4 regions of the Leisingera sp. XS_AS12 genome follow, and region 1 is predicted to be linked to each of the others. Evidence: riboswitches for the same ligand, from Rfam matches in the RefSeq annotation. Region 1 holds a riboswitch; each other region holds the start of a gene.
The links. Region 1 has a riboswitch for cobalamin ahead of AB9K35_RS08735 (CbtB domain-containing protein). Riboswitches for the same ligand answer to the same signal wherever they lie in the genome.
Positions count from the first base shown of each region.

Region 1 (4,204 bases):
CGGGCAGATGCGTGCTGATGTTCTGCCACCAGATCTCGGCAATGGCATCGTGCCAATCGTCGACCCGTTTGCGGTAGTCGCGGATGGTTTCGTCCCGCACCGGCAGGGAGAACTCGACGATCCGTGGGCCGTTGCCCTTGATTGCCTGGTGGCAGATTTCGCGCCGCAGCCCGGCCAGATCATCCTTGCCGCCCCCTTTGTTGGGGATCAGGATCAGGTCCTGCGCGTTCAGCGCGTCGATTGCCTGCAGGGTCATGTGCTGCGGGTTTCCGGTGCCGATACCGATCAGGCTGAGTTCGATCATGGCGGGGCCTTTCATGCGTGGACACGCCCCCTATGGAGCCGTGCCGCTGGTCTTGCAAGCGCGGGGTGACGGTCAGGTGCCCTCAGCGTCGGACGGCACGGTTGTCGTGGCCTCGACGGGCTGTCCCTCCACCGTCAGCGCGCTGTGGTTGTTGGTGTTCAGCGAGACCTTGACGACTGCCCCGGCAGGCAGCGACGGGAGGTGAATCCACTCTGCATAGAGCCGCGCAAGTTTTTCACCATTCACGTAGACATGGGCGTGGCCTTCACCGGGAACATTCTCCGCCGAAGCATTCTGCGGGGCAAAGCGGAAGTTCTGCGGCAGCACCTGCAGGTTCCAGCCGGACATGGGATCCTTGTGCAGACGTATGGCAATTCGGGGTGCATCCGGGCCCGACGGCAGATCGACCGCCGTCGCGTGGTCATGGGCCATCGCGCCCGCGTGGCCACCGCCGTGATGTGCCGGGTCGCCGTGGTCGTGGCCGTCAAAAGTGATGCCATTGCCAGCCGCGGTGACAAAGCCGATGCCGCCTCCGAACAGCAGTCCGATGGCAAAGAGAGCGAGAGAACGGGACATCAAGTCTTCCTCGGACAAGAACTGTCCCCGCCGGACTTCTCCGGCGGGGCGCAAGAGGGCAGCCGGGTCAGGCCGCTGCGAGCGAGCGCTTGCCTTCGGTCTGCCAGAAGTGGCCGGCAAAGGCCCCCAGCAGCACCCAGGCCGCCATTCCGACCCCGAAGGCACGGGCGGCAAACAGCGCGCCGATCTCGGTCGGCACCGGTCCCGAGAAACTCTCGGGTTCGGGGGCGCCGATAACATGCGGCGCCAGCAGCAGTAACGCGGCGATCAGGTAGCTGACCATGTTGCCGCCAAAGGCGATCAGCCACATGGCCACGCCCGCGGTGGCTACGGTGGCGGTCCACCAGATCTGGCGCAGGCCGACATCCGCGGCCGCGACGCCGGGCACCTCGGGGGCCAGCGACAGGCCGGGCGCGAAGTGGAAGGTCACGAAGCCTGCCACACCCCAGAGCAAACCGCTGCGCGCGTTGATCGCATGGCCCTGACGCTCGGCAACCGACATCAATGCAACCATGACCAGCGCATAGCCGGTGTAGGTGAGCATGGTGAAGATGACGCTCAGCCCGTCGCGCACCGGATCGGCGAACAGGCCGGGCAGGTCGGGATGGGCCGACACGGCCTCGGCGCCGAAATGCACCAGTTCACCGCCCTCGTAGAGTTCGGCGTGGAGCAGAACAGGCTGCACGAAATAAAGCTGCAGCAGGGCGGTGATCAGCCCTGCTGCAGCGCCAGCGAACAGGCCGCTGGTCAAAATACGACTGAACATGGCCTTAGTGGCAGGGGAAGCCGGTTGCGTGGCGTACATCGTGCGCCGCGTCATGCAGCGCGGATGCCTGCACATGGCCGGTCAGCGTGAGGATCCCCAGCCCGAGAACCACGGCAAACAGGGCCGGGATTACGGAAGTGCCTGCGGCAGAAGCGTTGAGCGTCTTGGTCGTCATTGATGGTCTCCTTGCCGTCACACCCGACGGCGTAAGTTTTCATTCGCACACGGCCGGTCTCCTGACTCGCGGGTCGCTGCTGCTCTCCTCCTTCCCGGCGTCTTGCGCGCCAGTGGATGCCGGAGAGCCGCTCGCCGCTCACAGTCGCGGGGGCGGTTGAGGCTGCGGTGCCGCGATTTGGTCCACCGTCCTCATTCCCGTTTCAGTCCTGGTGCTTGGGCACCTTTGGACACCGTATTCAATGGTAATGCCTCGCGGGGGCGATTCCGGTCAAGGAAGAAACCGCCCCTTGACCGGTTGTCTGCGGCATATCTGCGGGCCGCGGGGGCAGATTGGCGGTGCGAGGTCAGCCCGGGATGCGGGCAATCGCCTTGAAGCGCAGCTTGCCCAGCGGGCGGGCATCGGCGAAATTGCCGTCAGCGCTGCGGGCGTACAGGCGCAGAAAGGTCAGCACGTCCGGCAGATCGCCAGCGGAAATTTCACCGAACAGATAGGCGGTCTTGCCGGATTGGCGCACCGCCAGTGTTTGCGGCCGCTGGCAGCCGGACATGCAGTCCACCTGCGTCAGATGGGCCGCGATCCCTGCGCGCTCCAGTGCCGCGGCGACCTGCCCGGGCAGGGCAGGGTCCGCATCGCGGCAGGTGCGGCACAGGGTGAGGGTCGGCACGCTCATGCGCCGGGCAGGTCCTGATCTGCCAGCGGCCCGTAGAGGATCAGCACCGGGGCGGTGGTTTCCATGGCGCGCAGCACCTGCGGCAGTTCACCGACTGTGTGGCAGAACAGCTTCTGCTCCGGGGTGGAGACGCCCTGCGCCACCAGCGCGTGGGTCTCCGCAGGCAGCCCGGCCTCCATCAGCTTTTCCGCCAGCGCGACGAAGGTACGCTTGCCCATATAGACCACGGTGGTGGCCTGCGGGTCGGCCAGCGCCGCCATGTTCAGATCGTCCGGCAGCCCGCCGGTCACGTCATGGCCGGTGATGAACTGCAGCCGCCGCGCGGTCAGCCGACGGGTGAGCGGGATATTGGCCGCCGCCGCCGCCGCCGAGGCCGCGGTGACGCCTGGCACGATCTCAAACCCGATTCCGGCTTCGCGCAGGGCGGTGATTTCTTCCTCGAGACGGCCGAAGACGCCCGAGTCGCCGGATTTCAGTCGCACCACCCGCAGCCCGGAGGAGGCATAATCGACCAGCAGCTGGCTGACATGGTCCTGCTTGGGCGAAGGTCGCCCGGCGCGTTTGCCCACGCCCACCAGGTCGGCATCGGCACGGGCATGGCTCAGGATCGGGCCAGAGGACAGATCATCGAACAGGATCGCATCCGCCGTCTCCAGCCGTTTGACGGCTTTCACGGTCAACAGCTCCGGATCGCCGGGCCCGGAGGAGACAAAGCTGACAAAGCCGCTCATGCGCGTTCTCCGGTGATCAGGTGGAAGAAGGTGCCGGTCACATTGCACTTGACCGATCCGGTCTCGGGCACCGGGTTTCCGTCGGCGTCCATGACATTGGCCAGCGGCGCGTCGGGTTCTTCCAGAATGGTGGAATAGTGGAATTCGTGACCGCGCAAGGCGGTGCCGGCAGCAAAGCCGGGTATCTCCGCCTGCAGCACCGCGCGGCGGTAGCCGAGGTGGAATTTGCGCTTCTCATAAGACGTCACCAGCCCCAGCAGGCCCAGCATCTGGTGGCGGTTGCCCTGCTTGTCGATCAGCGCCTCGCCGAGCGCCATGTAGCCGCCGCATTCGCCGTGCACCGGCTTGGTCTGCGCGTGTTTCCGAACGCCCGCGCGGAAGGTCTCTGCCGCGGCCAGCGCCCCGCCATGCAGTTCGGGATAGCCTCCGGGCAGCCAGACCAGGTCAGCGTCCAGGGCCGGGGGCTCATCCGCCAAGGGCGAGAAGGGCAGAATCTCGGCGCCAGCGGCACGCCAGCCTTCCAGCAGGTGCGGGTAGGTGAAGGAAAACGCCGCATCGCGCGCCAGCGCAATGCGCTGCGCGGGCGGTGTGGGCAGGCTGGCGGGTGCCGGGGCCTGACCGGACAGCGCCGCGGATTTGATCGCTTCCAGATCCACATGCTCGCGCAGGAAGGCGGCGTAGCCTGCGATGGCGGCTTCCAGATCGGGGTGTTCGACTGCCTGGATGAGGCCGAGATGCCGCTCCGGCAGGGTCAGGTCACCGCGGCGGGGCAGGGAGCCCAGCACCTTGATGCCTGCCTTTTCCATCCCCAGCCGGGTCAGCCGCTCATGCCGCGGGCTGGCGACGCGGTTCAGGATAACGCCGGCAAAGGGCAGCTCAGGGTCGTAGTTCTTGAACCCCAGCGCGGTAGCCGCGGCCGACTGCGCCTGACCGCCTACATCGACGACCAGCACCACCGGCCAGCCCATGCGCTTGGCGG
Region 1 is NZ_JBGFGM010000087.1:74,807-79,010, reverse strand. It holds gene cobF (precorrin-6A synthase (deacetylating)) at 1-304, opposite strand, end outside; gene AB9K35_RS08745 (hypothetical protein) at 377-880, opposite strand; gene AB9K35_RS08740 (CbtA family protein) at 948-1,646, opposite strand; gene AB9K35_RS08735 (CbtB domain-containing protein) at 1,651-1,821, opposite strand; cobalamin riboswitch at 1,855-2,073, opposite strand; gene AB9K35_RS08730 (DUF1636 family protein) at 2,168-2,494, opposite strand; gene cobA (uroporphyrinogen-III C-methyltransferase) at 2,491-3,225, opposite strand; gene AB9K35_RS08720 (cobyrinate a,c-diamide synthase) at 3,222-4,204, opposite strand, start outside.

Region 2 (4,204 bases), on a different contig from region 1:
GAACATTCGGCGCGGTGACCCGCGCTGGTCGTCGGCGCGCAGTGCAGTTCATCAACGCGCGCGAAGGCAATGTGCTGGAGGTCGGCGTCGGTACCGGACTGTCGCTGCAACATTATGCGCCGCATCTGAAGGTCACCGGCATCGATTTCAGCCATGACATGCTGAAAAAAGCCGAGGCAAAGGTACAGGAGATGAACCTGAGCCACGTCGAGGCGCTGCGCCAGATGGACGCGCGCCAACTGGATTTCCCGGACAATGCCTTCGACACGGTTGCAGCAATGCACGTGCTGTCGGTGGTGCCGGAGCCGGAACAGGTCATGCGCGAGATCGCCCGCGTTCTGAAGCCCGGCGGCAAACTGGTCGTCACCAACCATTTCAAGAGCGGCAAGGGGGTGCGTGCATCGCTGGAGCGGCTGTCGGCCCCGCTGGCCAATGTGATCGGCTGGCATTCCGATTTCGAGCTGGAAACCATCCTGAAGGACGACCGGCTGCGCATCGAGCAGCAGGAAAGCTTGCCGCCGCTGGGCATGATGACCTTTCTGGTGCTGGAAAAGCATCAGAACAACTGACCTCTCGTCGCCGCCCCAGCCTGTCGGTTGCGGGCGGCGAGCTTTGTCTCTGTCCTCGAAAAGCCCCCGGCGATTTTGCCGAAGGGCGGTTCGTGGTGCCGAAGATTGGGCGGGGAGGGGATGTAAGTCGCGTTCACATGCCCATATCATTATATGGCATCTTGGCATGATGGGACGGGCATATGAGCGTTACCAGGTTTGAACGGACACGGCTGACCCTGGGCGGGCCGACGCGCGCGCCCGCGTCAGGGCACTGTGATGCCTGCACGCTGGGAGGCTTTTGAATGTTCGGTTTTCTGCGCCTGGTCCTGATTTTGCTGGTGGTTCTGACCCTGGTCTACGGGGCGGTGTCGCTCTACTCCCGCGAAGCGCGGCGGGCGAAGCTGAAGCGTCGCTGGAAAGACAAGGGGTTGACCGGAGACCGCGCGGCCTTCATCCAGCGAGGGCTGAAACAATACGACCGGTCCTTTCGTCGCCGACTGATCCTGCTGGTTTACATCGTTCCGCTGGGGGCGCTGGCGCTCCTGATCTACGTCATTAACTTCATGTGAGGCTCCTCCCATGCGTTTCATCAAATGGGCATTTCTGATCACCTTCTGGGGGCTGTTTGGCGCCTTCCTGCATTATACCTTGCCGCAGTATGATGTGGTGCGCATCGTCAACACCTACGAGGAACGTCAGGAGCTGAACGACTGGACACGCATTTTCTGGTCCAGCCCGGATGATCGCTCGGCGCAGCTGATCAATCGCGACGTGCAGTTTATCCAGGGCGTGCGGCCGAATGGCCGCGCCATCGTCTACCGCAACGAGGATACCGGCTGGAACTGGCCGCCGTATTTCAAGTTCGACACCGCCAACCTCTACACCGACGCCAACGACAGTATTTCGACCAAGGCCAACCCGGAATGGGTGGCGGTGCTGCATTATGGTTGGCGCAACGAGTTCCTGTCGGCCTTTCCCAATGCGGTCTCGATCAAACCGGTGGCCGGTCCGGATGACAAGCCAACCAATTGGTTCACAATCATCTTCCTTGTGTTCCTGGCGGGGTTCCTCTGGGCGATATGGGTGCGTTGGCGGCGCTTCCGCCGGGCGCGCATCGATCCGATGCTCGAGAGCGCAGAGGACAGCCTGTATGCCGCGGGCGATGCCATCGCCGAGCGGCGCGGTCGGTTCCGGCGCTGGCTGCAAAGCTGGAGATCAAATTGACCAAGGGCCGCCGTCGAGGCGGCCCTTTTTGGTTTCCGGGCCGGTAATGCAACGCGCCGTGCAGTCGGGATTCGCTGCAGGGCAGGCGGCTGTCCCCTTGGCCAGATACAGGTCCTGACGCATTTCGAACGCGTCGCACGTTTTGCGGCATTGGACAGGTTTGTCCGCGCCAAGGGTTCTGGCATGCATGTCTTTTTCCGGTTTTTGCGGGTCGGTTTTGGTTCCGCTGGATAGTCGCAAATCGGGCAATTTCCGCTTCAGCAAGGTGCCGTCCTCCGGGGCGGAAAATTGGGAAGCTGGTGGAACAACGACACTGCCTGCGCAACGGAGACCCTGTTTGGGGCATGGCTGAAAGCCGCTGAAGGAGCCTTCAGGCAGCTGCCATGCGCCATCGGTCGAAACGCTGCGGGCCGTCCGACCTCCAGCCTTGCCAGAAACGTCAACCGCGGATGCGGCAGGGCGGTTGCGGGCGTGTGGCCAGCAATCTCTCCAGTCGTGCCCGCACCCAAGCCAACCCGCCGCGGGGCCGCGGCGAAGGAGAGAGACAGATGCTTCAGGACAGCGAAATTCTGGCCAAGCTGATGGCCCGGCAGGAAAATCATTCCCTGGAACAGGCGTTCTACACCGATCCGGGTGTTCTGGATCTGGACATGCGGCAGATTTTCTACCGCGAGTGGCTGTTTGCCATCCCCGCCTGTGAAGTCCCGAAACCCGGGAATTACGTCACCCACCAGGTCGGCAGCTACAACGTTATCATCGTGCGCGGCACCGACGGCGAGGTGCGGGCCTTCCACAACTCCTGCCGCCACCGCGGTTCGGTGGTCTGCAAGGCCAAGAAGGGCAATTCGCCGAAACTGGTCTGCCCCTACCACCAGTGGACCTATGAACTGGACGGCTCACTGCTGTGGGCGCGCGACATGGGGCCGGATTTCGACGCCTCCAAGCACGGGCTGAAGCCGGTGCATTGCCGCGACCTCGCAGGGCTGATCTACATCTGTCTCGCGGATGAGGCTCCGGATTTCGACGCCTTCGCCGACGTGGCACGCCCCTATCTGGAGCCGCACGACCTGGCCAATGCCAAGATCGCCCATGAAAGCGCGATCATCGAGAACGGCAACTGGAAGCTGGTCTGGGAAAACAACCGCGAGTGCTATCACTGCGGTGGCAACCACCCGTCGCTGTGCCGCACCTTCCCCGAGGATCCCTCGGTCACCGGGGTGGAGGGCGGCGAGACCCCGCCGCATCTGCAAAAGCATTTCGACCGGATCGAGGCCGCAGGCTGCCCGGCGCAGTTCCGCATCGATGCGCGCGGCCAGCACCGGCTGGCACGGATGCCGCTGAACGAGGGCGCCGAGAGCTACACCATGGACGGCAAGGCCGCCGTCGCCAAGCCGCTGGGCCGGGTGCCCTTTGCGGACGCGGGCACGCTGCTGAAATTCCACTATCCGACCACCTGGAACCACTTCCTGCCGGATCACTCCATCGTCTTCCGCGTCACGCCGATTAGCCCGACGCAAACCGAAGTCAGCACCAAGTGGCTGGTCCACAAGGATGCGGTGGAAGGTCAGGATTACGACCTGAAGCGGTTGACCGAGGTCTGGATCGCCACCAATGACGAGGACCGCATCGTGGTCGAAGACAACCAGCGTGGCATCAACTCGCCCGCGTACCAGCCTGGCCCGTATTCCAAGGTGCAGGAAAGCGGCGTGATCCAGTTCTCCAACTGGTATGCCGAGCATCTGACCCGCGCCCTGACCGGGCGCCATCTGGTGGCGGCGGAGTAAACCGATGGGACTGCAGGCCAACTTCGAGACCCTCGATGAAACCCTCGCGTGGAAGGACGACGAGATGCTGGAATGCGTCTCGGTGGTGCCGGAAGCGCCGAACACCGCGACCTTCAGCTTCCGCGCGCCTTCGGGCGCTTGGTTCAAGTACCAGCCCGGCCAGTTCCTGACGCTGGAACTGCCGGTGCCGGGGGAAACCGTCTGGCGCACCTATACGATCAGCTCCTCGCCGTCGCGGCCGCTGTCGATCTCGGTCACCGTGAAGGCGCAGGCAGACAGCATCGGCACCCGCTGGATGCTGGACCATCTGCGCCCCGGCATGAAGCTGCGTGCCTCCGGACCGGCGGGGGTCTTCACCCTGCCCAAACGCCCCAGCGGGAAGTTCCTGTTCATCTCGGCCGGCTCCGGCATCACGCCCAGCCTGTCGATGACACAGTACCTGTTTGACCGTGGCCAGTCGCCCGACATCTGCTTTATCAACTGTGCCAAGCGCCCGAGCGAGATCATCGCGCGCCAACAGTTGGAAAGCATGGCCTCGCGGGTGCCGGGCATCAAGCTGCACTTCGTGGTCGAGGAGGACGACCCCTATCAGGTCTGGACGGGGTATCGCGGGCAGCTGAACCAGATCATGCTGGGCCTCATCGC
Region 2 is NZ_JBGFGM010000121.1:7,554-11,757, reverse strand. It holds gene AB9K35_RS19405 (methyltransferase domain-containing protein) at 1-569, shown strand, start outside; gene AB9K35_RS19400 (hypothetical protein) at 854-1,120, shown strand; gene AB9K35_RS19395 (DUF1523 family protein) at 1,131-1,775, shown strand; gene AB9K35_RS19390 (hypothetical protein) at 1,767-2,039, opposite strand; cobalamin riboswitch at 2,022-2,220, shown strand; gene AB9K35_RS19385 (aromatic ring-hydroxylating dioxygenase subunit alpha) at 2,324-3,559, shown strand; gene AB9K35_RS19380 (2Fe-2S iron-sulfur cluster-binding protein) at 3,564-4,204, shown strand, end outside.
Region 2: linked by a shared signal. The riboswitch ahead of AB9K35_RS19385 (aromatic ring-hydroxylating dioxygenase subunit alpha) and the one ahead of AB9K35_RS08735 (CbtB domain-containing protein) in region 1 are both predicted to bind cobalamin.

Region 3 (4,204 bases), on a different contig from region 1:
CGCATCACATCGGCCTTCAGCGCCTGCCAGTCCGCGCGGCTGGGAATGGCAATGCCCGCCTCGGCAAACAGCTGTTTCACCCGATCGGTTTCCGGCAGCCAGTCGGCGCTGACGTAGTCGTCAAAGAAGCGGCCATCGGCATATGTCGACCGCTCGAAACCCTTGAACACCTCGCCCTTCTCCTGCGCGATTTTGTTCGAGGCCCGCAGCGCGTGATACAACACGGCGCAAAAATAGATGTTGGTGAAATCAATGCCCTCGGCGCTGCCATAGTGGATGTGCTCGCGCGCCAGGAACCCGTGCAGGTTCATCTGCCCCAGGCCGATCGCGTGGCTTTCGTCATTGCCCCGCCGCACGGAGGGCACCGAGTCGATCGCGCTCATCTCCGACACCGCGCTCAGCGCGCGCACGGCGGTCTCCACCGTGGCCGCCAGATCGCCGCCATCCATCGCCTTGGCGATATTCATCGAGCCCAGATTGCAGGAGATATCCGTGCCCAGGTGCTTGTAGCTGAGGTCGTCATTGAACTCCGACGCCTCGTTCACCTGCAGGATTTCCGAGCAAAGGTTCGACATGGTGATGCGCCCGGCCACCGGATTGGCAGCGTTCACCGTATCCTCGAACATGATATAGGGATAACCGCTCTCGAACTGGATCTCCGCCAGAGTCTGAAAAAACTGCCGGGCATTGATCTTCTGCTTGCGGATGCGCGGATCATCGACCAGCTCGTGATAGCGCTCGCTGACCGAAACCTCCGAGAAAGGCACCCCGTGCACCTTCTCCACGTCATGCGGCGAGAACAGGTACATGTCCTCGTTTTTCTTCGCCAATTCAAAGGTGATGTCGGGGATTACCACGCCCAGTGACAGGGTCTTGATACGGATCTTCTCATCCGCATTTTCGCGTTTGGTGTCGAGGAAGCGCAGAATGTCCGGGTGGTGCGCGTTGAGGTAAACCGCCCCCGCCCCCTGCCGCGCGCCCAGCTGGTTCGCGTAGGAAAAGCTGTCTTCGAGCAGTTTCATCACCGGGATCACGCCAGAGGACTGGTTCTCGATGCCTTTGATCGGCGCACCATGTTCGCGGATGTTGGTCAGCATCAGCGCCACGCCGCCGCCGCGCTTGCTCAGCTGCAACGCCGAGTTGATGCCGCGGCCGATACTTTCCATGTTGTCCTCCAGCCGCAGAAGAAAGCAGGAGATCAGCTCGCCCCGGCTCTTCTTGCCGGCATTCAGGAAGGTGGGCGTGGCGGGCTGGAAGCGGCCGGTGATGATCTCCTCCATCAGCCGCAGCGCCAGCGCCTCGTCGCCGCGCGCCAGCGTCAGCGCCACCATCACCACGCGGTCCTCGTAGCGTTCCAGGTACCGGCCGCCATCGCGGGTCTTCAGCGTATAGGAGGTGTAATACTTGAAAGCCCCCAGGAAGGTCGGAAAGCGGAATTTATGCGCATAGGCCGCGTCCCAGATCCGGTGCAGGAAGGCGCGGTCATATGGCTCCAGCACCTCAGCTTCGTAGTAGCCTTCCTCAACCAGATACCCCAGCTTTTCATCCAGCGAATGAAAGAACACGGTGTTCTGGTTCACATGGGTCAGGAAATACTGCCGCGCCGCCTCCCGGTCGGCCTCGAACTGGATGTTTCCCTCCGCATCATAAAGGTTCAGCATGGCGTTCAGCGCGTGGTAGTCGCGCTCGCCGGCTACGCTGGAATCGAGCATTCCGTCCCCCAGAATTTCTGCAGCCCGGCGCGAACGCGGGCGATGTCGGTTTCGGTGCCGGCCAATTCAAAGCGGTACAGCACCGGCACATTGCATTTGCGGGCGATCACGTCGCCCGCCAGCGCGAAGGTTTCGCCAAAGTTTCGGTTGCCCGCGCCGATCACACCGCGCAGCAGCGCCCGCAGGGGCGGCTGGTTCAGCAGCCGGATCACCTGCTTGGGCACGGCGCCGCGCCCCTGCCCGTCCGCATAGGTCGGACAGATCAACACGAAGGGCGCGAGGATCTGCGGCAGCGGCTCGCCGTGGCGCAGCGGCAGGCGCGTGGCCGCAAGGCCAAGCCGCGTGGCAAAGCGATGGGTATTGCCGGAGCCGCTGGAGAAATAGACCAGCCCCGCCACGGCGTCAGGCCAGGCGAGCGATCATGTCGGGGCGAAAGCCCGCCCAATGGCTCTCCCCGGCGACGACCACCGGCGCCTGGCGATAGCCCATGTCCTGCACCTTCTGCAGCGCCGTACTGTCCTCGCTGAGGTCGATCACCTCATAGGCCAGCCCGCGCGCATCCAGCGCGCGGGTGGTGGCGGTGCATTGCACGCAGGCCGGTTTGGAATACACGGTGATGGTCATTGGTCTGGTCCCTATCTGCTGTTGCGGACAAGGGGACAGGGTCACGGGCGGCGCTGCAGGGGGCAGGCCGGTCCACGCACCCAGGCCCGCCGCCTGTGGTTCACGTCTCATCAGCCCTGGCAGGTCTCCTGGCTTGCGGCTCCGACGTCTGGCCCGCCTTCCCGGCGCCGGTGCGCCAGTGGCATATGGGGTTTGACTCGCCGCTTACAGTTGCGGGGGCAGCACCGGAATTACACCGGTTTCCCTCTTAGCCTCTGATGTGAATCACAGGCACCAAAGCCACTCCATATAGGGTTATACCCTAGCCACCCGTCAATATGTTGTTTTCGATATCCACAGGAAAAGCCGCACGGGTCTCAGCCCCGGTGCCACACCAGCGGGGCCGGGTCCTCGCGAAAGGCAAAGCGCAGCAGATGGCTTTCCACCACCTCGCAGGTCTGCGCCAGCTCGGTCGCGGTCGCGGACGTGACGTGTATGCTCAGCCGATCCGCGTCATGGCGCAGCTGCGCCAGACCGCAGACGAATTGCAGCTCCGCCCCCTCCGGGCTCTCGACGACCGGGATCTTGTGACCGAAATGGCGGACGAGGCGCGTATAAAGGCCTGCGGCCTGCGCCGAGTGGAAAACCGCGCGTGTTTGCATTGCTGCTCCTTAGAATTGATATTAGCCAAGATACTGGCAGATATTGATTTTAAACCGTTTCAACACGCCGCGCCCGGCATTGGTCTGCGTTCTGGGCGTTTGCATTGGTGCCACCTGAAAGGACGCGACCATGACCACCCGCCCCGGCCCCTCGCCGAACGCCGCCTTCTTCGGAGACGACGACGAAGCGATTGCCTACAACCGCGCCTGGTTCAACATCATGCGCGCCCACCGCAAGTTCCACCCGCGGATCGCGCGGGCGCTGAGGAGCCATGGCATCAATGACCCGATCTGGTACGAGATCCTGCTCGAACTGGAGCGCGCCGGTGCCGACGGCCAGCCGATGGCGGCGCTGGAGGACAAGCTGTTCGTGCCGCAATACGCGCTCTCCCGACATGTGGCCCGGATGGAAAAGGACGGGCTGCTGCGGCGCGAATTCATTGCCGACGGGCGGCGCAAGCAGATCCTCTTTCTCACCGACCGCGGCGCCGGGCTGCATGCGAAGATCTGGCCAACCTACTGGGAGGCGATGCAGACCGAGATCGGCCAGCATCTGACCACCGAGGAGGCCTATGCCCTGTCGCGCCTGCTGATCAAGCTGCTGCCGTGAAGCCGCGCCGCAGGCGGCTTCACGGCTGATCCTCAGAACCGCGCGACCGCCTCGATCATGAAGGTGCGCCCCGGCTCCTTCAGCGGCACGATCGAAGCATATTCGCCGCCATAGGTGGCCCGGTCGGCGTAGTCCGCGTCAAACAGGTTCTGCACCGAGGCCCGCAGGGTCACGCCGTTCAGCGACGGCGGGGTATATTCGGCGAAGACGTTCACGACCTCATAGCCGTCCAGCTCCTGGGTGCCCGCTCCGCCGGTGTCGTAGTCGCGGGCCAGATCCAGGCTGCCGCCCACGAGCAGGCTGTACTGCGGCAGTTCCTGCTGGACCTGCAATGCCAGCACCTGCCCCAGCGGTGCCCCCAGATCGCGCGCCTCGTAGCTGCCGGTAGAACCGCCGTTAAGCTCGATGTCGCTGTCGGTGAAGCTCAGCCGCACGAAACCACCAAGCCAGCCATAGGTCGCGCCCAGGCTGTAGCCTTCACTTTGGAAATCAATGTTGCCCGAGTTTTCACGCGCATTCTCGACCTCGGTGCGAAAGACCTCGGCCCCCAGCGTGAGATTGCCCGCGCTCCAGTCGACGCCGAGGTTGAAATTCTCGGCCCGCGAACTTTCCAGCCC
Region 3 is NZ_JBGFGM010000065.1:11,572-15,775, forward strand. It holds gene nrdE (class 1b ribonucleoside-diphosphate reductase subunit alpha) at 1-1,712, opposite strand, end outside; gene nrdI (class Ib ribonucleoside-diphosphate reductase assembly flavoprotein NrdI) at 1,694-2,110, opposite strand; gene nrdH (glutaredoxin-like protein NrdH) at 2,115-2,336, opposite strand; cobalamin riboswitch at 2,437-2,629, opposite strand; gene AB9K35_RS03330 (DUF2218 domain-containing protein) at 2,693-2,977, opposite strand; gene AB9K35_RS03335 (MarR family winged helix-turn-helix transcriptional regulator) at 3,108-3,587, shown strand; gene AB9K35_RS03340 (TonB-dependent receptor plug domain-containing protein) at 3,620-4,204, opposite strand, start outside.
Region 3: linked by a shared signal. The riboswitch ahead of nrdH (glutaredoxin-like protein NrdH) and the one ahead of AB9K35_RS08735 (CbtB domain-containing protein) in region 1 are both predicted to bind cobalamin.

Region 4 (4,204 bases), on a different contig from region 1:
GCGCTGAGCCCGAACAACGCCCCTGAGGGGACGGCTCCATGCTCGGCCTCGATCCGCCGGGCGCCGGGGTTCAGCCGGTCAAGCCGCCGGGCCAGCGCCCGCTTGGCAGCCCGGTTGGCCAGATCCCGCTTGGTCAGTACAATCCGGTCGGCCATGGCAACCTGTGCCTGCGCCTCGGCGTGCTGATTCAGCGTATCCTCGCCCAGAACGGAATCGACAGCGGTCACGATGCCATCCAATGCAAAACTGGCGGCCAATTCCTTGTCGATCAGCAAAGTGTGGTGGACCGGACCCGGATCCGCCAGCCCGGTGGTTTCAATCACCACGCGGTCAAACGCCAGTTCCCCTTGGGAGCGGCGGTTCAGCAGGGACATCAGCGTCCTCGACAGATCCCCGCGGATCGAGCAGCAGATGCAGCCGGCTGCCATCAGAACCACATCTTCGGCAGCCTCTTCGATCAGGTCATGGTCCAGGCCGGCATCGCCAAATTCATTGACAACAACCGCGATACGGCCCGCTGCGGGATCATGCAGCAGCCGGTTCAAAAGCGTGGTTTTTCCCGCGCCCAGAAAGCCGGTGAGCAAGGTGACAGGGGTCTGGCTTTGCATGTCGTGCCGCTCTTTCTGGTTGCGAAGCATGAATGGCCATGGTGTTATAAGATAACATAACAGAAAACAAGGTATCCAAGTGGACAAAATTCGTTTCGCCCCCCGCCTATCGGTCGAGGAAGTCGAAGAGGGCTGCGTGCTGGCACCCAAGTTCGGTCCCGACGGGCTAATACCCTGCATCACCACTGACGCGGACAGCAGCGAGGTTCTGATGCTTGGCTGGATGACTGCAGAGGCCCTGCGGCTGACGTTGGAGACCGGCGAGGCGCATTACTTCAGCCGCGCCCGTCAAACTCTCTGGCGCAAGGGAGCAACGTCTGGCTTGGTCCAGCAGGTTGTCGAAGCGCGTATCGATGACGACCAGGACGCCATCTGGCTGCGTGTGGCAGTTGCAGGCTCTGGTGCTTCCTGCCATGTGGGCTACAGGTCCTGTTTTTACCGGGCTATACCGACTGGAAGCGCAGCGGGTGCCCTGCTGGTTTTCATGGAAGACCAAAAGAGTTTTGATCCGGTTGCCACCTATGGCGATGCAGCGAACCCGACACAGCTGTGAGTTTTGCCGCCCAAATCAAAGGGAAGGCAACCACACTGTGGCATATCCAGCGCGTAAAGCACTTGGTGCGTGATATGGCCGGTGCCGGGCAGCTTGCCCTGATTACCGTTGTCGAAATGGACTGCGACGATCCCGGATGTCCGGGGCCGACCACCCATGTCACCATCCTTGGTGTGGATTTGACCCGCCGGGTCGTCACTGTCCATTTACCGGTTCATGCGATCCGGGCTGCACATCTATCGCTACTCCGGGCCTAAGGCCCGGAAGTGATTTCCAAAGGCTGCGGGTCTGCTTGTCTTGAAAAAACTGGGCTCTCGCTGTGCTTGACAAAGAATTTACTTTCGGCCTACATCGCAACCGTTCTGGTCCGGCTGGGAAACCACCCGGTTAATAGGGAACACGGTGAGGTGTAGCCAACAGGCGCCGAATCCGTGACTGCCCCCGCAACTGTGAGCGGAGAGCACTGCTGCAACAAGCCACTGCCCCAAGGGGTGGGAAGGCGTAGCAAGGCCTCGACCCGCGAGTCAGGAGACCTGCCAGGATGATCACCCTGTCCGGGTGCGGGGCGCGCCAAGGACAACGGACTTCCGTAGTGGTGGCATTTTCACCGTCTGCGGAGGCAGTGCCTCTCAAAGACTCCAAATTTTAATTTCTGCCCAATTTGGGCGGATGCTTGGCTTGTGGGCGCTCCCATAGGCCGTGAGGAAAAACTATGAGCAAGGTACGCCTGTCCTTGGCCGCGGCTTTGGCCGCTTCTCCAGCCCTGGCGATAGCCCAGGACTTCGAAATCACAGATCTGGGAGAAATCATCGTCTCTGGCGGCTTCACCCCGGTGGAAGCACAGAAATACGGTCGCTCGGTCTCGGTCCTGACCAGCGAAGAAATCAAAGAGCGCGGCATCACCACGGTCCAAAATGCCCTGCGGGCCATTCCCGGCCTGATGGTGAACGGTTCGGGTGACAGCTTTACCCAGGTTCGCATCCGCGGTGGCGAAGCCAATCATACTCTGATCCTGATTGATGGTATCGAAGCCTCCGGTGGGGACAGCGAGTATATCCTGTCGGGGCTGGATACTGCCAATATTGAGCGCATCGAGGTCCTGCGCGGCCCGCAATCGGTGTTCTATGGCTCCAATGCCTCGGCTGGGGTGATCAATATCATTACCAAGACTGGCGAAATTGGCACTGAATATGGCGGCAGTGCGGAGTATGGCACCGATGGCTACCGTGCTTCGGCACGTGTCTCGACACGAACTGAGCGTGGCGGCCTCTCCTTCAGTTTGGCTCATGACGAAGACGATGGTTACGACACTTCTGGTGACGGTGGTGAGGAAGACGGCATTCGTCGAACCACACTGCAACTGAAGGGGGACTATCTGGTTACGGACCACTTCCAACTTGGTTTTAATGTACGCACCTCAGAAGAACATTACGACAGTGATAGCACATCATGGAGCGCAACCGATCCGGCTGGCTATGTGGTGGATGATCCGACGCAATATGCCGACAGAGAGGAGCGTCTGGCACAGTTTTTTGCTGAACTGGATACACTGGGTGGACGTTTGAAGCATCGCCTGGCGTTCGAGCGTACAGACTATGACAGTGCCCGAAACGGCGGGGCTGCGACCGAAACAAAAACGGAAGCCGCCAAATATCTTCTGAGCTTTGGCCTGAATGGACAGCCTGCCGATGACGCCGATCATCTGCTCAACGCAATTCTGGAATGGGAAGAGGATTCCAGCAGCAGCAATCCTCTTTATGCGCGTAGAACCAACTCGATCGCCCTGGAATACCGTGGCAGCTTTGCAAATGGCCTGGACCTGCAACTCGGCGTGCGGCGCGACAATAACAGTGCTTTTGAAGATGCGACCAGTTGGAACGCCAGCGCCTCTTATACCTTTGCCGGTAGCGGCATACGTTTGCATGGCTCGGCGGGGACCGGTATCGTGAACCCCTCTTATTTCGAACTTTTCGCTAACTCGACTTTTGGTACCACGACCTATCTTGGCAATCCGAACCTTAAACCGGAAGAGAACCGCAGCTTCGACATCGGCGTCGAAGTGCCCTTCCTTCAGGGGCGCGGGCTGGTTGATGTCACCTACTTTGACGAAACCCTGACCGGCGAGATCGAAAACTATGTGGTGAACGCCACTACCAGGTCCTATCGCAACCAGGCCGGAGACAGTGATCGCAAAGGTATTGAACTCACCGCCAGCCTCGACGCCACCGAAAATCTCGACTTGCGCCTGTCCTATACCTACCTGGACGCGACCAATCCTGATGGCTCTGTCGAAATCCGCCGCCCGGAGCATGAGCTACTGCTCAGCGCAACCCTGCAGACTTTCCAGGGGCGCGGCTCGGTGACGGCTGATATGCGTCATATTGCGGGCAATTGGGACAGCCAGTTCTTTGGCTCCTATTCCACAGTGGAATTGCCCAATTACACCACGGTGGATCTGTCGGCGCAGTATGAGTTGAACAGCAACGTGGTGCTGACTGGTCGTATCACCAACCTGTTTGACGAGGAATATGCCGATGTCTGGGGCTATGCCAAACGTGGCCGGGCTGCCTATGTCGGCATAAGAGCTTCCTTCTGATCCATGCGCAGATTGTCCGGCATAGTACTTGCCCTGTTGTGGGCTACGACCGGTGCCTTTGCCGGGCCGTCTCGCGTGGTTTCGATGAACCTATGTACCGATCAGCTGGCAATGCTTTTGGCCGCACCTGGCCAGTTGATCTCTGTCTCCTATATCGCGCGGGATACCCGCGCCTCGGCCATGGTTGACGAGGCCATGGCTTATCCAATCAATCATGGCAGGGCAGAGGAGATTTATCTGCTCAAGCCGGATCTGGTGATTGCTGGCGCGTTTTCCACCCGGGCCACCACCGAAATGCTGCGGCGTTTGGGGGTGCCGGTGGTGGTGTTTCAACCTGCCGACTCCCTGACTGATGTACGCGACCGGATCCTGCAGATGGGCAAAGCTTTGGGGCGCGAAAGGGCGGCCCGCGCATTGCTGGCCGAATATGACGGTCAATTGGCGCAG
Region 4 is NZ_JBGFGM010000111.1:119,657-123,860, forward strand. It holds gene AB9K35_RS17135 (GTP-binding protein) at 1-608, opposite strand, end outside; gene hisI (phosphoribosyl-AMP cyclohydrolase) at 688-1,161, shown strand; cobalamin riboswitch at 1,508-1,717, shown strand; gene AB9K35_RS17145 (TonB-dependent receptor plug domain-containing protein) at 1,874-3,757, shown strand; gene AB9K35_RS17150 (ABC transporter substrate-binding protein) at 3,761-4,204, shown strand, end outside.
Region 4: linked by a shared signal. The riboswitch ahead of AB9K35_RS17145 (TonB-dependent receptor plug domain-containing protein) and the one ahead of AB9K35_RS08735 (CbtB domain-containing protein) in region 1 are both predicted to bind cobalamin.